Regions from separate parts of the Pseudonocardia sp. D17 genome, predicted to be linked through region 2. Evidence: riboswitches for the same ligand, from Rfam matches in the RefSeq annotation. Region 2 holds a riboswitch; the other holds the start of a gene.
What was found. A riboswitch is a leader RNA that binds a small molecule or an ion and turns the genes downstream of it on or off. The one in region 2 is predicted to bind S-adenosylmethionine.
Positions count from the first base shown of each region.

Region 1: linked by a shared signal. The riboswitch ahead of PSD17_RS18660 (ABC transporter substrate-binding protein) and the one ahead of thrC (threonine synthase) in region 2 are both predicted to bind S-adenosylmethionine.

Region 1 covers NZ_BPRG01000113.1:108,502-115,932, reverse strand. Annotated here, with positions in the region: gene PSD17_RS18685 (L-histidine N(alpha)-methyltransferase) at 1-431, opposite strand, end outside; gene PSD17_RS18680 (iron-containing redox enzyme family protein) at 435-1,454, opposite strand; gene PSD17_RS18675 (CDGSH iron-sulfur domain-containing protein) at 1,451-1,675, opposite strand; gene PSD17_RS18670 (HemK2/MTQ2 family protein methyltransferase) at 1,668-2,315, opposite strand; gene PSD17_RS18665 (hypothetical protein) at 2,729-3,103, shown strand; SAM riboswitch class I at 3,364-3,458, shown strand; gene PSD17_RS18660 (ABC transporter substrate-binding protein) at 3,800-5,410, shown strand; gene PSD17_RS18655 (ABC transporter permease) at 5,513-6,463, shown strand; gene PSD17_RS18650 (ABC transporter permease) at 6,460-7,374, shown strand; gene PSD17_RS18645 (LLM class flavin-dependent oxidoreductase) at 7,424-7,431, shown strand, end outside.
Region 2 covers NZ_BPRG01000234.1:69,104-76,534, reverse strand. Annotated here, with positions in the region: partial or broken gene PSD17_RS32085 (DNA internalization-related competence protein ComEC/Rec2) at 1-921, shown strand, start outside; gene thrC (threonine synthase) at 1,090-2,355, opposite strand; SAM riboswitch class I at 2,365-2,485, opposite strand; gene holA (DNA polymerase III subunit delta) at 2,615-3,601, shown strand; gene rpsT (30S ribosomal protein S20) at 4,435-4,710, opposite strand; gene PSD17_RS32065 (alpha/beta fold hydrolase) at 4,916-5,671, shown strand; gene PSD17_RS32060 (NHL domain-containing thioredoxin family protein) at 5,694-7,431, opposite strand, start outside.

The sequences.
Region 1 (7,431 bases), on a different contig from region 2:
TGGGCGAGTCCCGCCTCGTAGCGGCCCCAGAGGCCGCGCACGTCGAGGTCGGGGAGGGCCGCGGTCAGGTCGGCCGCGCTGCGCTCCAGCATCTCCCGGCTCACGTCGATGGGCAGGTACGTCGTCGGCCGACGACGCAGGCACGCCGCGAGCAACAGCCGGGTCTTGCGGGCACTGCCGCTGCCCAGCTCCGCGAGCCGGGGGGTGTCGAGCGCCGCGGCGACCTCGGCGGCGTGCCGGCCGAGCAGCGTCCGCTCCACCCGCGTGAGGTAGTACGTGGGCAGCTCGGTGATCTCCTCGAACAGCTGCGAGCCGATGCTGTCGTAGCCGAAGTGCGGCGGGATGCGGGGGACCGGTTCGCGCAGGCACGCCGCGAGGTCCGCGCCGTCGTCCCAGAACCCCGCGTCGACAGGCTCGACCTCGACCGACACCTGTCAGCCCGCGGACCCGGCGGGGGTGGTGCGCAGGCTCGTCGTGCCGCGCTCCCAGCACCCCAGCAGGTGCTCGCCCATCCGCTCCGCGAGCAGCGAGCTCGCGCGGATCCCGAAGACGACGTCGGCCGCCAGCTCCGGTTCCGCGGCCAGCAGCGGGTCGAGCACGCTGCGCCGCACGACCTGCTCGTGCACCGCGTCGGCCTCGACGTGCTCGTCGTAGAACCGGATCGCGGCGGGCCCGCAGCCCAGCCGGCGCATGGCCTTGACCAGCCGCTCGGACCCCGGCGACGACGTCAGCTCGACCATCGCGAACTGCCCGACGGACGCGCCCCGCAGCCCGCGGTGCAGCCCGCACAGGGTCATGAGGTTCACCTCGGCGAGTGTGGCGCCGGGGGCCTGCTCGACGTAGGCGCCGTACGCGTCGCTCAGCCCGATCTCGACCATCATCTCCGCGAACAGCGTGGAGTGCATGCGCTCGGGACGTCCCGAGCCGTACTCGTCGTGCTCGACGGTGACCAGGCCCGCCTTCGCCGGCCCCGACAGCCGCGGGATCACCCACGCCTGCGGGTCGGCCTCCTTGAGGTGATAGATCGACCGGTGCGCGACGTACTCGCGCAGCTGCCCGAGGGTCCCGTCGCGCTGCAGGTGGTGCGACACCCCGCGCACCCCCGGCCCCACCGGCTCGACGAGCAACGACTCCACCTCGGCGGCGACGTCGTCGCCCGGTTCGACGTCGGCCCGCAGCGCCGCGAGGAAGACCTGCTCCAGCTCCCGGCGCAGGCCGAGGACCGCCGGGTCCCACTCGCGGTCGTCGTCGACGCCGGCGAACCCCCGGTAGTGCAGCTCGTAGCAGCAGTGCAGCGCGAGCTGCAGGTCGTCGCCGTAGGGGTCGGCGTCCGCGGTGTCGACGGCGGGGACCGGATCGCCGCGCAACGCGGCGACGACGGCCCCGGACAGCGGTCCGCGCGGCGTGGGCAGCTCGGGCGCCGCGGTACGGGGGCGGTCCAGCGTCCCGGTCATGCCTCACGTCCTTCCTGTCGCACCTTGCGCCGGTGGCTCGCGTCGCAGATCGGGTAGCGCTTGCTGCGGCGGCAATGGCACACGGCGGTGACGGCGCGGTCCGAGCGCACCCGCGACCCGTCGGGCAGCTCCAGCTCGACCGGGCCGCTGACCAGAGCCGGGCCCTCCTCGGTCAGCACGATGCGGGTCGGCTCCGGCCGCCCGAGCCGGTGCTCAACCACGACGGGCCTCGACGACGACCAGCTCCTCGAGGTGTGCGCCCGGCTCGATGAGACCGCTGCGCTCGAGCAGCTGGGCACGCGAGCGCATCACCGGCCCGAACGGGATGCGCGCGCGGTCGACGACGTCGGCCGCCAGCCCGGCGGCGGCGAGCCGCTCGAGCGTGCGCTCGGGGCCGCACACCGCGGAGTGCACCAGCAGCAGCGTGCCGTCGTCCTCGAGGTGCTCGGGCGCGCCGTCGCAGATCCGGTCGAGGATCGCGCGCCCGGTCGGGCCCGCGTCCCAGCTGCGGCCGCGGGTGTGCCGGGGCAGGACCGAGGTCTCCGACGGCACGTACGGCGGGTTGGCGACGATCAGCCCGAACCGGCGGCCGCGCACCGGCTCGTACAGGTCGCCGCGGTGGACCCGGACGGGTGTGCGGTGCAGCAGGAAGTTCAGCCGCGTGGTGGCGACGCAGCGTCGGGAGAGGTCGACGGCGGTCACGGACTGCGCCCCGGCCCGCGCGCCGGTGAGCGCGAGCGCCCCGGTTCCGGTGCCGAGGTCGAGGACGTGCCGCCCGTGTGCGAGCTGGGCGACGCGGCCGGCGAGCAGGTGGGTGTCGGACTGGGCCTTGTACACCCCGGGAGGACAGAGAAGGATCACGTGCGGTCCTCGGTGCGGACGGGGGTCCGCGCGGACCCGTGGACGACGGCAGGCATATCGGTCCATACCCGGCTCGGCGGCGCTTAAGCCTGTTCCCCGTCGGCCGCCGCTGCATCCCGTCGCCGGCGGCTCCGTATCGACACTCCGGTATTGACACCCCGCGGGCCTCGCTGCCTACAGTGGCAGCAGACCCATCCAGAGCGGCCGAGAGACCCGGCTCGACGACGCCGCAGCAACCCCCCGCCCCGTGCGGGTGCGGGTGCTCCCGCCGGGGTCGATGGAGGACGTCATGGACGGCACCCGGCCGGCGTTGTCGCGGCGTCGTCACGTCGACTTCGGACGCACGGAGGCCGCGCTCTGTCGGTGACCCCGCCCGCCCCCCCGGTCACCCCTCCCGACATCGGAGCAACGCCATGTCCGTCGACGCCGTGCCCACTCACACCCCGCCCACTCACACCCCGCCCACTCACACCCCGCCCATCCACACCCTGCCCGCACCTGCCCGCTCGATCTCCGCGGAGCCCTCGCCACGGGAGCGGCGCCGCGCGCACATCGCCGCCCGGCTGCTCGACGGCCTCGAGTCGCTCCTGGAACGCAACCGGGCGCTGCTCGGTGACCCGGACGCGGGTGCGCTGCACGTCGAGCTGATCGCGGCGGAGGTCGCGCACGAGCTCGCGATCGCCCGCGCGGCGTTGCGGCGCGCGCCGGCGCTGCAGCCGCCGCGGCCCACCGGCCCGGCCGGCGCGCCGAGCACCCCGGCCGTGCCCGGCGAGCCCACACGACCCTGATCCCGCCCGCGGCGGGCGCCGCGACGCCGGCGGCCGGGCAGGCGCCCGGCCGCCGACGGGGCCGTCGCGTCCCGAGCCGAATGTCCGGCGCATCGGCGACCGCATCCCGAATCGTCCTGCGGAATGGGATCGGGGCCGCGGTGTTCGGACAGGTCGATCCCGTCGACACCGCGTTTCGGTCCGTGTGTGTCACATCGTCGCCCGGAGGATTGACGCCGCCCGCGTCCATGTACGTAGAGTGCAGAAGTTCCTCCGGGGACACACCATCCAGAGCGGCCGAGAGACCTGGCTCGACGACGCCGCAGCAACCCCCCGCCCGAGCGGGTGCGGGTGCTAAAGCCGGGAGCGATGGAGGATGCGATGTTCCTGGGAGTGCGGCGGTTGCACGTCGACCTCAAGCGCACGGCCGGAGCGGTCTGTCGGGTCTGACGACCCTGGCCCGTCCACGCTCGTGCACGAGAGGTCACCTCATGGCCCACCTCCGTCTCGCCGTCGCCCTCGACGGCGCAGGATGCGCAGCGAGTACACGGGCTCGACCCTGCGCGACAACCTCGGCCTGCACCCGCCCGTGGGCCTCGGCGAACCACACCGGCCACGCGCCGTCCTGACCCCGAACCCGTCCGACCGCCGACCACGACCGGCCCCGTCCGGCCCACCCGCCGACGGGGACGCTCCCTCCCGAAGAAGGAACCACCGATGACCGCACGATCGCGCCGGGCAGCGATGTTCCCGGCCCTCCTCGCCGCCGCCGCACTGGTGCTGGCCGCCTGCGGCGGGGGGAGCTCGGGAACGGAGGCCGACGCGGGTCCGCCGCGGGCCGGCGGCACGCTCACCTTCGCCGTCGGCAGCGACGCGGGCTGTGTCGACCCCCAGCAGGTCGCGAGCAACGACACGATCTACTCCGTGCGTCAGCTGGTCGACTCGCTGACCGACCAGGACCCGAGGACCGGAGAACTGAAGCCGTGGCTGGCCACGGCGTGGCAGACCTCCCCGGACGCCAGGAGCTTCACCTTCACCCTGCGGACCGGGGTCACGTTCTCCGACGGCACCCCGCTCGACGCCGCGGCGGTGAAGGCCAACTTCGACCGCATCCCGTCGCTCGGGGTCCGCGCGGCGCTCGCGAAGGGCTACCTCGCCGGGTACGCGGGGACGACGGTGCAGAGCCCGACGCAGCTCACCGTGAGCTTCACCCAGCCGAACGTCCAGTTCCTGCAGGCAACCTCGACCCACAGCCTCGGGATCCTGTCGCCGGCCTCGGTCGCCAGGTCCGACGACGACCGCTGCGCCGGTGTGATCGGCTCGGGTCCGTTCACGCTGCAGAGCTATGTCAAGAACGCGTCGATCACGCTCGCCAAGCGGCCGGGCTACGACTGGGGCTCGTCGCTGTTCGCCCACCCGGGCGAGGCGTACCTCGACACCCTGCGGTTCACGATCGTGCCGGAGTCCGGTGTCCGGACCGGCTCGCTGCAGTCCGGTGAGGTCGACGCGATCGGCAGCATCGGGCAGCAGGACGAGGCGCCCCTGACGGGTGCCGGCGACCAGCTGCTCGCCCGCTCCAACCCGGGAATCGTGTTCGGCATCGGGTTCAACCTCAGCAAGCCCGTCGTCGCCGATCCCGCTGTGCGACAGGCTCTGTCGTTGGCGATCAACCGCCAGGACATCGTGGGCGGGGTCTTCCCGTCGCAGACCAGGGCGGCGACCAGCGTGCTGGCCTCGACGACGCCGTCCTACGCCGACGAGTCGGCGCTCGTCGTCTTCGACGCGGCCAAGGCGCGGTCCGTCCTCGACGCGGCCGGCTGGGTCCCCGGGCCCGACGGCATCCGCGCCAAGGACGGCCAGGAGCTCACGATCCCGGTCACCTACGCCCCGGTCGCCGGGACCAACCAGCCGGCGCTGGAGCTGATCCAGCAGCAGGCCAAGGCCGTCGGCATCGACATCCGGATCCAGCAGGTCCCGGTCGCGCAGCTGGCGAGCCAGCAGGCCGCGGGCGACTTCACCGCACTGTGGGGCAACCTGACCCGGGCCGATCCCGACCTGCTGCGCAGCCAGTTCTCGGTCGCCGGCTCCAACTTCTACCGGATTCCGCAGAGCCCGCTCGAGCCGGTGCTGGTGGCCCAGGCGGGCGAGCCGGACCCGGCCGAGCGCACCCGGCTCGTCGGCCAGGCCCAGCAGCTGTTGCTCACGCAGGGCTTCTACGTGCCGGTCGTCGAGCTGACGACGGTGCTGGCGGTGGGGCCGACCGTGCACGGCGTCACGTTCGACGCGTCGTCGCGCATCCAGCTGCACGACGCGTGGAATTCGGCCTGACGGTTCGAGGAACGGAGCTCGTCGTGCGCGGGGGAAGTGACCCGGGGGAAGTCGTGATAGGGGGAACGTCGTGACCGTGCCGACCGAGCGGGTGACCCCGTCGTGACCCGGTACCTGGTGCGGCGCATCGTCACCGCGGTCGCGGTGCTGTGGGCCGCCTACACCGTCAGCTTCGCCGTGCTGTACCTGTTGCCCGGCGACCCGGTCACGACGATGGCGAGCGGCGGGCTCGACGGCGAGCCGCTCTCGCCCGCCGCGATCGAGGCGCTCAAGGCGCGCTACGGCTTCGACCAGCCGGTGGTCGTGCAGTACGGCAACCGGCTGTGGGAGGCGCTGCACGGGAACCTGGGCACGTCCATCCAGACCGGCGAGGACGTGCGGAGCGCCGTCCTGGCGGCGTTGCCACCCACGCTGCAGATCGCGCTCGGCGGCCTGCTCGTCGCCGTCGTGCTGGGCACCGTGGTGGCGGTCGTCGCGACCTACACACGGTTCCGCTGGCTGCGCCAGGGCCTCATGGCGCTCCCGTCGCTGGCGGTCTCCCTGCCGGTGTTCTGGGTCGGGCTGATGCTGGTGCAGATCTTCGCGTTCGACCTGCACCTGCTGCCGTCGGTGGGGTCGACCGGCTTCCGGTCGCTGGTCCTGCCGTCGGTGACGCTCGGCCTGCCGACGGGCGCGCTGGTCGCGCAGGTGCTCGCGAAGAGCCTGCAGACCGCGCTCGACGAGGCGTACGTCCAGACCGCACGGGCGAAGGGCGTCGGGCGCGGCGCGATCCACCTGCGCCACGCGCTGCCCAACGCCGTCATCCCGGCGCTGACGGTGCTCGGCTACGTGGCCGGCAACCTGCTCGCCGGGACGGTCGTGGTGGAGACCGTCTTCACCCGGCCGGGACTGGGCCGGCTCATGGTGCAGGCCGTCGGCGTCCAGGACATCCCGATGGTCCAGGGGATCGTGCTGTTCTCCGCGGTGGTGTTCGTGGGCGTCAACCTGCTGGTCGACCTGGTGTACCCGGTGCTCGACCCGAGGATCACGAGGGGGGTGCCGGCGACCGCATGACCGAGCTGCTGATCAGGCCGGACTCGACGGAGGCCGCCGCGCCCGCGGGCGTGGCCCGGTCCGAGCCGTTGTCGCGCAAGGAGCGGCGCCGACGGTTGCTGCGCTTCCTCGGCCGCAGACCGGGGCTCCTCGCTGCGGTGGTCGTCGTGGCGCTGGTGCTGCTCGCCGCGTTCGCGCCGGGCGTGCTGGCGCCGGGCGACCCGAACGTCGGGGTCGTCGCCGACAAACTGCGCCCGCCCAGCGGCGCGCACGTGTTCGGGACCGACTACCTGGGCCGCGACCTCTACACACGCGTCGTGCACGGCGCGTCGCTGTCGCTGCAGGCGACGCTGATCGCCGTCGCGGTGGCGCTCGTCGTCGGCGGGCTGATCGGCCTGCTCGCGGGCTTCGTCGGCCGCTGGGTCGACGAGGCGCTCATGCGCGTCGTCGACGTGCTGCTGTCGATCCCGGCGATCCTGCTCTCGCTCGCGCTGATCACCGCGCTCGGCTACGGCACGGTGAAGGTGGCGATCGCGGTGGGGGTGGCCAGCGTCGCGAGCTTCGCCAGGGTGATGCGGGCGGAGACCCTGCGCATCCGGCAGTCGACCTACGTCGAGGCGGCCAGGGCGATCGGCACCCGCCGGCACGTGACGCTCGCGCGGCACGTGCTGCCCAACGCGGCCGGCCCGGTGCTGGTGCTCGCCGTGCTGGAGTTCGGGCTGGCGATCCTCGCCATCTCCTCGCTGTCGTTCCTCGGCTACGGCGCGCCGCCGCCCGCGCCGGAGTGGGGCTCGCTGATCGCCGAGGGTCGCAACTACCTGGCGACGTCGTGGTGGCTGTGCGCGCTGCCGGGCCTGACGATCGCCGCCACCGTGCTGTCGGTCAACCGGATCTCCCGGGCGCTCGACGGGGAGTGGGCGCGGGCCCGATGAGCGCACGGCTCGTCGACCGCCGCCCCGGCCACACCGGAGAAGGGGTTCAATGAGGTT
Region 2 (7,431 bases):
GGGCCGGCGGTCGTGTGTGCCTGGCTCGCGAGCCCAGAGGTGGGCTGGCTGGTGCTCGTCGCCGACCACGCCGCGGCGATCCCCGGAGGTGTCGTGCCGTGGCCGGCGGGCTGGCCGGGCGCGCTGCTGCTCGTCGCGGTGATCGTCGTGGTCGGCGTGCTCACCCGCTCCCGGCGGGTCCGCGCGCTGCTGCTCGCGGTTCTCGTCGGGCTGCTGCTCGTCCTGGTGCCGACGAGGGTCGTCCCGGTCGGCTGGCCGCCGGGCGGCTGGGCCGTCGTGGTGTGCGACGTCGGGCAGGGCGACTCGCTCGTGCTGGCGACCGGCTCACCGGGGCACGCGGTACTCGTCGACGCGGGTCCCGACGACGGCCCGACCGACGACTGCCTCGCCCGCCTCGGGGTGCGCGTCCTCGATCTCGTGATCGTCAGCCACCTGCACGCCGACCACGTCGGCGGGATGGCGGGCGCGCTGCGCGGGCGAACGGTCGGGGGCATCGCCGTCGGACCGTCACGGCAGCCTCTGGCAGCGCTGCGCAGGATTCAGGCGCAGGCTGCGCGGGCGGGGACGACCGTCGTCACTCTCGACCCCGGCAGGCGGCTGAGCTGGCCCTCGCTGGTGATCGACGTGCTCGGACCGCTGCACCCGGCGCCCGACGTCGATCCCGACGACGGTACCGCCGTCAACGACGGGTCGCTGGTGATGCGGGCACAGACCCGTGCCGGATCGGTGCTGCTCACCGGCGACGTCGAGCTCGCGGCCCAGGCCGATCTGCTCGCCTCGCACGTGCCGCTGCAGGCCGACGTCCTCAAGGTGCCGCACCACGGCTCGCGCTACTCGTCGCGGGAGTTCCTCGCTGCCGTCGCGCCGCGCGTCGCGCTGGTGTCGGTCGGGGCCGGCAACACCTACCACCACCCCAACGAACCGCTGCTCGCCGTGCTCAGTGGCGCGGGCGTCGTCGTCCGCCGCACCGATCACGACGGCGACACGGCCGTCGTCGCGGGGGACGAGCCGGAGCGCCCGGCCGTCGTCTCCCGTGGCGACCCGTTGCCCGCCCGCCGCCGACGATCTCGACGGGCGGTGCGGGCGGGATCAGCCGCGCCCGGCGAGGGCCTCCTTGACGGCCTTGCTGCTCGACGCGACCGTGGCGGTCGGGCCGACCCGGTCGGCGACGGCGTCGAGGGTCTTCAGGCCGTCACCGGTGATGAGCAGGACGGTCTCGGCGTCGGGGTCGATCTTGCCGGCCTCGATGAGCTTCTTCGCGGTCGCGACGGTGACACCGCCCGCGGTCTCGGCGAACACGCCCTCGGTCCGGGCGAGCAGCTGGATGCCGTCGCGCACCTCGTCGTCGGACACGTGCCCGATCGCGCCACCGGTGCGGCGGACCGCGTCGAGGACGTAGGGGCCGTCGGCGGGGTTGCCGATCGCGAGCGAGCGGGCGATCGTGTCCGGCCGCACGGGCTGGACGACGTCGTGCCCGTCCTCGAACGCCTTCGCGACGGGCGAGCAGCCGGTGGCCTGGGCGCCGAACACCTTGTACGGCGTCGCATCCACCAGGCCGAGCTTGCCGAACTCGGCGAACCCCTTGTCGACCTTGGTCAGCTGCGACCCCGACGCGATCGGGACGACGATCTGCTCGGGCAGCCGCCAGCCGAGCTGCTCGGCGACCTCGTAGCCCAGCGTCTTCGAGCCCTCCGCGTAGTACGGACGGACGTTGACGTTGACGAACGCCCATTCCTCGTGCTCGGCGGCGAGCTCGGTGGCGAGCCGGTTGACGTCGTCGTAGTTGCCGTCGACGGCCAGCAGCGTGCCGCCGTAGACCGCGGTGGTGAGGACCTTGGCCTTCTCCAGCGACGAGGGGATCAGCACGACGGAGTCCCAGCCCGCGCGGGCGGCCGCGGCGGCGACGGCGTTGGCCAGGTTCCCGGTCGACGGGCAGCACAGCACGGTGAAGCCCAGCTCGCGGGCGGCGGCGAGCGCGACGGCGACGACGCGGTCCTTGAACGAGTGCGTCGGGTTGCCGGTGTCGTCCTTGACCCAGAGCGACCGCACACCCAGCGCGGCGGCCAGCCGGTCGGCCTTGATCAGCCGGGTCATCCCGGGCTCGGTGTTCGGGTGCGACTGCACGTCGGACGGCACGGGGAGCAGGTCGCGATAGCGCCAGATCGACTGCGGGCCGGCCTGGATCGACTCCCTGGTCACCGCCGGGAAGTCGTAGGCCACCTCGAGGGGCCCGAAACACTCGGGACAGGCGAACTCCGCGGCCAGCGGGGTCTCGTGGCCGCACTCACGACAAGACAGGGCTCGGGCGGGGCCCAGATCGAGGGAGGTGGTCTGCGCAGCGGCAGTAAGGGTCATCGGAAGATCTCCTCATCTTCCCCGCGACGTGCGGGTCGGAATTGGCACCGTGATCGTCACGCGCGATGGTCGTGCGACGCCGGTTGCCGGGGCTTCAACGGGCCGTTCCCTCTGCCCCTCTGGATGAGCCATATTCGGTTGTCCCGCGGCAGACCGCGGTCACGTTCACCCATTACCGTACGACACCGGCGTCGTCCTCGCGAAGGCATGGTCCGTGATGTGGGAGGCGGGTCACGGCTGCGGCCCGTCGTGGGCGACGATGGTGGACGTGACCCCAGCCGCCTCGGACGGCCGCCCCGAGCCCGTCAACCTCGTCATCGGCGAGGAGGAGCTGCTCGCCGAGCGGGCCGTGCAGGAGGTCGTCGTCCGGGCGCGCGCGGCCGACCCCGAGACCGAGGTCCGGCGGCTGCGCACCAGCGAGGTCGACGCCCAGGAGCTGGCCGAGCACCTCAGCCCGTCGCTGTTCGCCGAGGGGCGCGTGGTCGTCCTCTCCGCGGCGCAGGAGGCGGGCAAGGACATGGTCGCCGCCGTACTTCGCTACGCCGCCGAGCCCGCCGACGGGATCGTGCTGGTCCTGCAGCACCAGGGTGGTGCCCGTGGCAAGTCCTTCGCCGACGACCTGCGCAAGGCCGGAGCGGCCGTCACCCGCTGCGAGCGGCTGACCCGCCCGGCCGAGCGGGCCGACTTCGTCAGGGCCGAGGTCCGCCGGCTCGGCGGGAAGATCACCGGCGACGCGGTCGACGTGCTGCTCGAGGCAGTCGGTTCGGAGCTGCGGGAGCTGGCATCGGCGGCCGGCCAGCTGGTTGCGGACACCGGCGGGGTCGTCGACGAGAAGGCCGTCCGGCGCTACCACCGCGGCCGGGCCGAGGCGACGGGGTTCACCGTCGCGGACAAGGTCGTGGCCGGCGACCGCGAGGGCGCGCTGGAGGCGCTGCGGTGGGCGCTGGTGCTCGGCGTCGCGCCGGTGCTCGTCGCCGACGCTCTCGCCGACGCCGTCCGCACCCTGGCGAAGGTCGGTGCGGCCGGACGCGGCGACCCCAACCGGCTCGCCGGGACCCTCGGGATGCCACCGTGGAAGATCCGCAAGGCGCAAGGGCAGGTGCGGTCGTGGCGGCCGGAGGGGCTCACCGTCGCGTTCGCGGCCGCCGCCGAGGCCAATGCCGACGTCAAGGGCGCGGCCGCCGACCCGGAGTTCGCCCTGGAGCGCGCAGTGCGTCGCATCATCGACGCCCGCGACATCCGCTGACCCGCACCTGCTCGCGGGTCGGGTGTCGCCCCGTCCCTCGTCGTGGACCTCGCCGGGCACTGCCGCCGGCTACAGTGCGGAGCCCGGTCGTGATCCCAGAGCCTCCCGACGAATGCCGCGTGCGCCCGAGGCGTGGCCCCGTCCCCGAGCGCGACCGCTGCGCTGTCCACTGCGCCGGGGACGACGCCGAGGTTGCCCGCGGGCCGTCGTGCGCAACCTGAGTGCTGTTGATCGGGCCGGGAAGGACGGCGAGGTTCCGCGCGGACGGTCGGGCGCAACCTGAGTGCTGCCGTCGGGCCGGGGGCGGCGGTGGGGTTACGTGCGGGCGAGTCGGTGCAACGTGAGTGCTGGCGATCGGGCCTGGGGGAGGACGGTGGGGTTGCGTGCGGGCCGTCGCGCGCAACCTGAGTGCTGGCGATCGGGCCGAGGGCGACAGTGGGGTTGCGCTCGGGTTCTCGCGCGAACCTGAGCTGCCGATCGGCCAGGGACGACGGTGAGGTTGCGCTCGGGTTCTCGCGCGCAACCGCAAGGCTCTCCCCGTGCCCAGGAGCGCGGCCTCGACTCGCAGCAGGGCCACGACTCGCACGGACTCGGCCCGCCCCCAGCTCCGGCGCTCAGCCCCGACCCGCTCAGCCCCGACCCGCTCAGCCCCGACCCGCTCAGCCCCGACCCGCTCAGCCCCGACCCACGGCGCCTGACGGCCTCGCCGGGTCGACTCGGCCCGGCCAGCGGCCGGAGTGCGAGCGGGGGCGTCCTGCGAACACACCAACGGCGCCGTCCGCAGTGCGGACGGCGCCGTCGAGGTGTGGGTCCGGCGTGGGCGCCGGAGCCGCTCAGCTCTCCGAGGAGGAGAGGGCGTGGGCGCGCCGGGCGATCGCCGACTTGCGGTTGGCGGCCTGGTTGCGGTGGATCACACCCTTGCTGGCGGCCTTGTCGAGGGCCTTGGCGGCGGCGCGCTGCAGCTCGACGGCCTTCTCGGTCTCGCCCGCCTCGGCCGCCTCACGGAACCGACGGATGGCGGTCCGCACCGACGACTTGACCGCCTTGTTGCGCTGGCGGCGCTTCTCGTTGGTCTTGACCCGCTTGATCTGGGACTTGATGTTGGCCACGCGTTTGCCTCGAGTCTTCCTGCCTGGAACGTGTACGGGGGCCGGCGTTGCGACCCGTACCGCGGATCGTGCGACCCGGATCGAGCGAGCACGCCGTGCGCTCGGTCATCCATGCTAACAGCGGCCCCGTCGACCCCCGACAAAGCCCCCGTCGGGTGACCGTCTCGACCGCGGGATCGTCGTTCCCGCTGGCTACGGTTTCCCCATGACCGTAGTACTCGTGCACGGGAACCCGGAGATCGCAGCCGTCTGGGGCCCGCTGGTCGCGCACCTCGGTGCCGAGCGGCCGGTCGTCAGGCTGTCCCCACCGGGGTTCGGGGCGCCGCTCCCCGACGGGTTCCCGGCGACGGTCGAGGCGTACCGCGACTGGCTGGTCGGGGAGCTGGAGGAGCTGACCGCGGGCGGCGCCGAGATCGACCTGGTCGGCCACGACTGGGGTGGCGGCCACGTGCTCAACGCCGTCATGGCGCGCCCGGACCTGGTGCGCAGCTGGGCGAGCGACGTCGTCGGCGTCTTCGACCCGGAGTACGTATGGCACGAGCTCGCGCAGTGCTGGCAGACGCCGGGGGAGGGTGAGCGCGCGGTCGAGACGATGGCGGCCAGCCCGGTCGCGGAGCGCGCGCGGCGCCTGGCGGCCCGCGGGATGGACGCGGCGGTGGCCGACCGGGTGGCCGCCGGGTTCGACGACACGATGGGCGAGTGCATCCTGCGGCTCTACCGCTCGGCCGCGCAGCCGGTCATGGCCGACCTCGGGGCGGGGCTGGCAGCCGCCGCACAGCGCCCGGGCCTGGCGATCATGCCGTCCGAGGACACGTTCGCCGGCACCGAGGAACAGCGGCTGCGGGCGGCGGAGCGGGCGGGCGCGCAGGTCGAGACCCTCGACGGCCTCGGGCACTGGTGGATGACGCAGGACCCGGCCCGTGGTGCGGCGGCGCTGACCCGGTTCTGGTCCGGTCTCTGACGCGCGCCCCGGCGGGCGAGGGTCACACCGCGCGCAGGTCCAGCGTGAGCTCCGCGGGCGCCCCCTCGACGAGCCGGACCGGGATCCCCCAGTCCTGCTGGTAGCGGTGGCAGGCCGCGAAGACGCCGTCGCCCTCGTCGCACGCCGCGGCGGCGACGCTGACCGACAGCATCCCTTCGGCGACGTCGGCGGCGAGCTCCACCGAGCGCACCAGGCCGGGTGCGGTGCCGGCACCGCTCACGAGCAGCGACGGCGGGGAGGCGCCGACGGTCAGCGAGGTCGGATCGCCGAAGCGGTCGTCGAGGTGCTGGCCGGTGGGCGGGGTGAAGGCGACCGTGAGCCGCAGCGGGCCGGGGGCGAGATCCGTGCGGGACCGGTGGACGCGGTGTGCTCCGGCGTCGACCCGGGCGCCCGCCGGGACGGGCAGCCGCACGAGCCGGTGCGCGGCCGACTCGACGACGACGAGCGTGTCGCCGTCGACCAGGACGTCGGAGGGCTCGCGGAGGTCCCGGGCCAGCGTCGACACGGTGCGGGTCGCGGGGTCGTAGCGGCGCAGCGCGCCGTTGTAGGTGTCGGCGATCGCGACCGAGCCGTCGGGCAGCACGGCGACGCCGAGCGGGTGCTGCAGCAGCGCCTCGTCGGGCGCGGACCCGTCGCGGAACCCGAAGTCGAACAGCCCGAGCCCGACGGCGGTCGTGACCGCCGCGCCCGCCGCGGGGGACGCGACGACCGAGCGCACCGCCGAGGTCTCGGAGTCGGCGACCCACAGGGTGGCGTCGGTGCCGACGGCGAGGCCGGACGGCTGGGCGAAGAACGCGTCGGTGAGCGGTCCGTCGCGCAGACCCTCGTTCGTCGTGCCGGCGAGGACGGTCGTGGTCCCGGTCCGCGGATCGAACGACCACAGCTGGTGCGAGCCCGCCATCGCGACGACGACCCGGCCGTCCCACCACGCGACGTCCCACGGGGTCGAGAGCTCCTCGGCGGTCGCGCCGACCGCGATCCGCTCGCGCAGCTGGGCGCCCGTCCCGGCGAGCGTGCGGACCTCCCCGGAGGACAGTCGCAGCCCCCGCAGGGCATGGTTGACGCTGTCCGCGACGACGACGTCGTACCCCACGTCCGCGGCCACGTCGGCCGGCAGCGCGACGAGGCCCTGCGGTTCGGAGAACTCGGGGTCGGCGCCGTCGCGCAGGCCACGCCGCCCGTCGCCGATCCGGCGGCGCTCGGTGACCAGGTCCTCGTCGAGCTCGACGAGCTGGTGGTGGGCGGTGTCCGAGACGAGGTAGGAGCCGCCGGGCAGCGCGATCACCTTGCCGGGGAAGCGCAGCGCCGTCTCCGGCTCCGCAGGCGCGATGTAGGGGCCGTCGCCGCGGTGCAGCGTGCCCGCGGCCTCGTGCTCGGCGACGAGCTCACCGATCAGCACGTCGAGCCCGTGCGCGTGGCCCTCCCCCGACAGCTGTGCGACGACGTAACCCGTCGGGTCGATCACCACCAGCGTCGGCCAGGCGCGTGCGGCGTAGGCGTCCCAGGTCTGCAGGGTGGGGTCGTCGAGCACCGGGTGGCCGACGCCGTAGCGCTCGACCGCGGCCTCGACGGCATCGGGGTCGCCCTCGTGGACGAACTTCGGCGAGTGCACCCCGACGGTCACGAGCACGTCGGACCAGCGCTCCTCCAGCGGCCGCAGCTCGTCGAGGACGTGGAGGCAGTTGACGCAGCAGAAGGTCCAGAAGTCGAGCAGGACGATCTTGCCGCGCAGGTCGGCC